Regions from separate parts of the Paenibacillus sp. 23TSA30-6 genome, predicted to be linked through region 2. Evidence: predicted binding sites of a transcription regulator. Region 2 holds the regulator's gene; each other region holds the start of a gene.

What was found. Region 2 encodes LexA, which represses DNA repair genes until DNA is damaged. Its sites were predicted from a motif close to CGAACATATGTTCG; they were not measured.
Region 1: the regulator LexA is predicted to act here: its motif matches at 938-951, upstream of addB (helicase-exonuclease AddAB subunit AddB).
Region 3: the regulator LexA is predicted to act here: its motif matches at 1,331-1,344, upstream of recA (recombinase RecA).

What each region holds. Positions count from the first base shown of each region.
Region 1 covers NZ_SLTL01000052.1:9,839-12,117, forward strand. The annotation lists gene addB (helicase-exonuclease AddAB subunit AddB) at 1-871, opposite strand, end outside; gene E0698_RS25265 (class I SAM-dependent rRNA methyltransferase) at 1,101-2,279, opposite strand, start outside.
Region 2 covers NZ_SLTL01000006.1:180,165-182,443, reverse strand. The annotation lists gene E0698_RS07695 (hypothetical protein) at 134-310, opposite strand; gene E0698_RS07690 (hypothetical protein) at 574-876, opposite strand; gene lexA (transcriptional repressor LexA) at 1,136-1,762, opposite strand; gene E0698_RS07680 (LysM peptidoglycan-binding domain-containing protein) at 1,953-2,279, shown strand, end outside.
Region 3 covers NZ_SLTL01000002.1:130,716-132,994, forward strand. The annotation lists gene E0698_RS02430 (regulatory protein RecX) at 1-4, opposite strand, end outside; gene recA (recombinase RecA) at 200-1,261, opposite strand; gene E0698_RS02440 (competence/damage-inducible protein A) at 1,510-2,279, opposite strand, start outside.

The DNA of each region.
Region 1 (2,279 bases), on a different contig from region 2:
GGCCCTTAAATCTCGGAAGCGGATCAGGGCGCAACAGTTGTGTCTGCGTCTCCATCATCAGCTCATCCGCCATCCCTTTAAGCTTTACATAGGTAGCCGCCGAAGGATGAAACAAATCCAGCTCATGCGGAAGCTGTCCACTTTCGTAGCTGCGATTGCAGGTCAGCGCGACCGTCAACGAAGAAGCGTGTAGCATAAGCTGCTCAACCACCTTGTATTCATGCGGCGTAAACCTGCGGTAGCCATCCATCCAAATATCCGCTCCACGTACAATGGACGACTCAGCAATCTGCTCCGCCAGCATACGCAGCGTATCCTCGCCGTCAATATATTTAAGCGCCAGCTCTCTTTCAAAATCCTCATAGATCAGACTGATATCCTTGAGCTTGCCGCGCAAAATCGGAGTCGATTCCCCCGCCGCATTCATTCTCTCCAGTTGCTCCGGTACAGGCCGGGTATCATTCCCGTACTGCTTCAGCTCCGTAAACAGCGTATTTAACCGATCTACAAAGCCCAACTGGTCTCCCGAATCCTTAAATAAACTCAGTTCATCCTTGCGACGACGAATAATTTTATATAAAAGCATCTTCTTGCCTTCCTCCGTCACAGGTACCAGCGCCGAACCCCCGGTTTCCTGCATGACCAAATAGGCAAGACGATGAAATCCCATGACCTGTGCACGCACCGTCCCCTGAATACCGTTTCCGGCTTCTGTAAGCAGCGCATGCTCGGAAGCAAATGACGATTGCTCCGGCACAAGCAACAGCATAGGCTTACCTAGCGGTTCCTTGCGTAGCATAGCCGTCATTTCACGACGGATTAACGTGCTTTTTCCACTGCCTGAGCGGCCAATTAACAAACGGACCGACATGATGCGGCCTCCTTTCCAACGAACAACAATCTATTAAACAGTATAGCATATGAGGCAAGGGAGAAAAGAACGTACGTTTGCCATCTTGTAGCATTTTATCCTCCCTCAAAAAATAAACAGTCCCGCAGGTTTGGCTTGGTGCATGCCTTCTCTACAGGACTGTTTTATGGATAAAACGAGCCTAATCTACTTATTCCGCTACCAAAAGGCGGTTAACTGTGTATGAATTCTACAGTTGTGTCCGGCTACGCACCTCAAAAATAGCGAATTTCAAATAATGGCCTTCCTCCACACCCAGAATTTGGGGATGATCTTTGCCAGCCGCTCTCCAATCCACCAGACGGAGGATTTTTCCGGCATCTGCCGCAGCTTCTTTAATCGTGTCCAGAAACAGCTCCGGCCGCATATGGAATGAGCAGCTCGCAGTCACTAAATAGCCGCCCTCATTGACCAGCTTCATCCCGTGCAGATTTATATCCTTATATCCCCGCGTAGCTCCTTTGACCGCATTCTTTGTTTTCGCAAAGGCTGGTGGATCAAGAATAACTACATCAAAGGTACGTCCGCCCCCTGCTGTGAGTGGCTTGGAAGTATCTCCCTTTCCCCCTGCCCGCGCGGTGCGTTCCTCTGCGCCTTTAACCTGATTGCGCAAATATTGGAAAGCATCGTCCACGACAAACTCGACGCGTTCCTCAAAACCGTTCAGCTTGACATTATCCCGTGCGCTTTCAATTGCGTGCTCGGAAATATCAAGACAGGTTACTTTTTTAGCACCGTATTTGCAGGCATTAAGCGTAAAGCTTCCCGTATGTGAAAAGCACTCCAGCACGGTTGCACCATCCCAGAATGGGAACTCCACAACCTTGCCGCTTTTGTTCACAGGCTTCATGACCGCTGTGCCAGCGTCACCCTGCTCTGCTGCTACTTCCTGCAGCGTAATTCCGCTGCGTCCTCCCCAGCCCGTCATCAGTGGAGCAATCGCCGCACGATTCTCACGCTGGTCGAAGAAATAGCCTGTCTTTTGGCCCTCTACAATATCGACCTTGATACGCAAACCATTTTCCGTTACCACGACATGACGCGGGCAGTCGCCATATAAAGGCCCTTTGGTCTGTTCCAGTCCTTCCAGCTCACGGATGGATACATCACTGCGCTCATATATACCGACAGGGCCAATCACTTCAACGAGTGCATCCCTGATTTCATCCCTGCGGCGATCCATGCCGAGCGTTAATAATTGTACAACCAACACGTCGCCAAAACGGTCTACAATCAGCCCGGGTAAAAAATCAGCCTCGCCGTATACCAGCCGATACGCGTCTCCCCCGGTCACAAAACGTTCACGGTGCTCCAGACAATCGCGGAAGCGTTTGGCAAAAAAGCTTTGATCCATCGCTTCCAGCGGCTC
Region 2 (2,279 bases):
GCATTACCTCTAGCGCGCGCAAAGGCTCTTTGATTTGAACGGATCGATAATCCTCTTCTTCTCACATGACGTTTGAAATGTTTTTTACACATGATATCACCTCCCTTCACAGGAAAAGAAGGTACGATGAATCTTAGAAGCGTTTATGATTCCGCTTACGGTTGCGCTTGGAAATTTTGATGTTCAATGCATTGGTGGCTAGTGCGTTACCGCTTCTTGTTTCGGCAGCAGCGGCTTGAAAGACTTTTACGACCAGAAATTTGTTCTTACCAATACGATGCTTATACGTTTTGACTCTATTTTTGATCATCTGCATATCTCCTTTGCTAAGGTCTACTTTATTCATATGTCAGTAGCACTAACAATGTATCAGCATAAATCTATTAAAACCAAAAAGAAGCTATTACCTATGACCCTGTTATTCAGAAACTAATAAAGTATAAAGGTAAGGAATGCAAAAAAACTCGTGCTTACCTGCCTTATCCTTACCAACTTTACGTTGTAGGAAAAGTTACAGCAGATCAGCACGAGCAAAATGATAAAAAGTGAAGATAACAAACGGGGAGAAGTATATTACTTACTATAAAGGGCTTTAAGTTTTTTCTGGTAATATGTTTCCTGCTCAAGAATGTGATTCATTTGTTCAGAAAGCTCTTTATATTTTGGACTGTCCTCTGGGTAGTTATTTCTTTCGGAAAGTACAGCTTCAAGTTGCTTTCCCAATGATTTAAAATGGATAATTATTTGTATGTAATGAATGCGATCAAAGGTTGTTCTGGTTGAATTCTCCTCAGCATACACATAATCCATTGTTGGAGCTGTAAAACCTATTACGATAAAAGTCACAATAAACACTGAAATTATAATTTTTTTCATTTAATTCTCCTTAATAAAACTATAAATATTAATATACCATATTTATCTAAAATAATTACAAAGTTATTTTTGATCCGCCAATAAGCAGAACAGTAATTGCAGATTGCAGATATATACCGATTAATCCATGGGCTATCAAAAGGGAAAAGGATAGTAGTGAGGTTAGATTCTATGTACATAAGATCAATACAAAACCGGCTTGCTATGGGCAGCCGGTTTTGTTGTAGCGAAAAGAATAACGAGGCTGAAAAATGAAAAATCAGTGGAAGTCCCGGAAGAGTCCTACAACCTTGCCCAAAATACTGACGTGCGTCAGACGAAGCGGTTCAAAGGCCGGATTTTCCGGCTGAAGTCGGATATGATCTTTTTCCTTGTAAAAAGTTTTAACAGTAGCTTCGTCCTCGTCCGTCATGGCGACGACAATGTCGCCGTTATCGGCTGTCTGCTGCTGACGTACAATGACATAGTCTCCGTTGGCAATACCAGCCTCAATCATGCTTTCTCCTACAACAGATAACATGAATATTTTATCCTCACCAACAAAATGTTGGGGAAGAGGAAAGTAATCTTCAATATTTTCTGTTGCTGTAATAGGCAGACCGGCTGTTACTTTGCCGACGACCGGAACACGACTAATAGAGTAATTAATCAAGTTGCTGTTATCCGATTCGTCTTGGCCGAGTAACTCGATAGCCCGTGGTTTCGTTGGATCACGACGAATCAGTCCCTTTTTCTCCAGACGATCCAAATGACCGTGAACCGTAGAACTGGAGGCCAATCCGACAGCCTCACCTATTTCGCGTACAGAAGGGGGATAACCCTTTAGACGCACTTCATTTCGGATAAATTCAAGAATGGCCTGCTGGCGGCTTGAAATCTTAGACATACCGTATCAACCCCATTTAGTAACGTTTGGGAAAATTATAGCATAGAACCTCCGTTCGTACAAACATAAGTTCTAAATAATCCCTAAAAATAATTACGAACTTTTGTTCTCTTTTCTATTGAACAAAACAAATGTTCGTGTTATATTGTGAAAAAACATAAGAACAAACGTTTGGAGGACGCAGCCAATGATGAAATATAGCACATATCAAAGTGTTTTTCCAATGAATTTAGAAAAGATGCAAAATGTCCGGAATGAGAGAAGGGCGCAGCTTGTACGGACCATTTCCAACAGTCTCCTGTCCAAACTTCTTATTCTGGTTATCGTTGCCTGGATTGCGGGTGCAGGTGTACTGACGGTATTCGCGGCTCCTTCTGTTTCGAATGAAGAGGTGGCCAAACTTATTGTACAACATGGGGATACATTGTGGCAGATTGCCTCCAATCATAAACCGGAACGAATGGATACACGGGTATATATAGAAGGAATTGTTCGGATTAACGGACTGGAAGATCGG
Region 3 (2,279 bases), on a different contig from region 2:
GCAATGTGCTTCCCTCACTTTGATATTCACGAAAGCAAGCTGAGAACGCCCGCCACGCAAAAGTAAAATGTAGCTGACACGCAGGCCACATTCGATGCAAAAATGCCCTGCACAACTGTGCAGGGCATCAGAATCATGCTATTCAAACGGCTGTGCCATAACCCCTGGCTCCAGTTCACAAACCAGGATTCACCAAGCTTTATTCAAGCTCCAGCAATTCCTGTTCTTCCTTGGCTTGCTGTGCCAACTCTTCTTCTGTCGGCGGAGCTACCGTCGTAATCAAATTGCTGGCCACCCGAATTTTTTGTTCGATCGTGCTAGCAATGTTCGGATTTTCCTTCAAAAATTGCTTCGCATTTTCACGTCCCTGACCTAGTCGTTCACCTTCATAGGAATACCAAGCTCCGCTCTTATCGACAATGTCATACTCCGTACCAATGTCGATCAAACTGCCTGTCTTGGAGATGCCTTCGCCGTACATAATGTCCACTTCCGCCTGACGGAAAGGAGGTGCGACTTTGTTCTTCACCACTTTAATACGTGTGCGGTTACCAACAACATCATTACCGTTTTTCAAGCTTTCAATGCGGCGGACATCCAAACGAACTGTAGAATAAAATTTCAGAGCACGTCCACCTGGTGTAGTTTCAGGGTTACCGAACATAACACCTATTTTTTCACGTAATTGGTTAATAAAGATAGCAATGGTGTTCGACTTGTTAATAGCACCGGACAGCTTACGCAATGCCTGTGACATTAAACGGGCTTGAAGACCAACATGGGAATCTCCCATTTCACCTTCAATCTCCGCTTTTGGCACGAGTGCCGCTACAGAGTCAACAACAACAATGTCTACCGCTCCACTACGTACAAGCGCTTCGGCAATCTCAAGTGCTTGCTCTCCTGTATCTGGCTGCGATAGCAACAACTCATCAATATTGACACCCAGCTTGCTGGCATACGACGGATCAAGAGCATGCTCGGCGTCGATAAAAGCGGCTTGTCCGCCTGTTTTTTGTACCTCTGCTATAGCGTGAAGAGCTACCGTTGTTTTACCGGATGATTCTGGTCCATATACCTCAATAATTCGGCCTCTCGGGAAGCCGCCCGTTCCTAACGCAATATCCAAAGCAATCGAACCACTGGTAATAGTTTCCACTTGCATATGGGTGGACTCACCCAACTTCATAATGGAACCTTTACCGAATTGCTTTTCTATTTGACGGAGCGCCATATCCAGCGCAGCACGACGATCTGACAATAAACTCACATCCTTCATTGTTTGTAGTTTAATAATACCTTGTTTTGACACGCTTGCCAAGCATTTTTTCGAACATACATTCGTTTTTTTTGTTTGGTCGGTTCTCATCTATACTTCCATCTGTCTCTTAAATCAAAAAAAGAACCGCAGGCAAAAAAGCTTTTGCAACGGTTCTTCCGATAATATGATTATACCATTAATCGTCTATCTAAAACAACTCTATGAAAACTCGCGTCGTATACAGCTCCTTAAGAGAGCTTTTCATTTTCCACCAGTCTGCGCCATAATCTGTACAGGATTGCCTTAACAGACCGCAACCGGATCGTTTCACGATTCCCGCCCAGCTTCAGCTCGTATACCTCAGTCTCCTTATCACGCTCGGCAATGCCGATATAAACCAGACCAACCGGCTTCCGCTCAGAATATCCGGGTCCAGCTACACCTGTAACCGAGAGTCCGAAATCACTGTCCGTGACCATTCTTACCTGCTCCGCAAGTACAAGGGCTACTTCTTCGCTTACTGCGCCGGGCGCATTGTCCCCCTCCAAATAATCATGAGGCACGTTGAGCAGCTTCTTCTTCATTTCATTGGAATAACACACGATACCGCCCTGAAACATAACTGAGCTGCCAGGAACGGAAGTGATGTGCTCCATCAGCATTCCACCTGTGCAGCTTTCCGCCGCGCTAACAGTCAGTCCGCGATTAGACATCAAATCCACAATAACCTTCTCCAGCGTGACGTCCTCGCTCGCATACATGTATTCCGAAAGACGCTGCTGAATTTCTGCTTCCGTAACCCCCAGCTTGATCAGTGCCTCGCTCTCGCTGACCGCCTTGGTGGATATACGGATTGTGACCTCTCCCTCCTTGGCATAAGGAGCAATGGTCGGGTCTGTCTGTGATTTGATCAGATCCAATAAGCGGGTTTCGAGAGCTGACTCGCCGATTCCTGCAAACTTTAGCATTTTCGAATAAATCGGCAATTCCTCACCACTCAGTGCTTGCTGGAGCAACC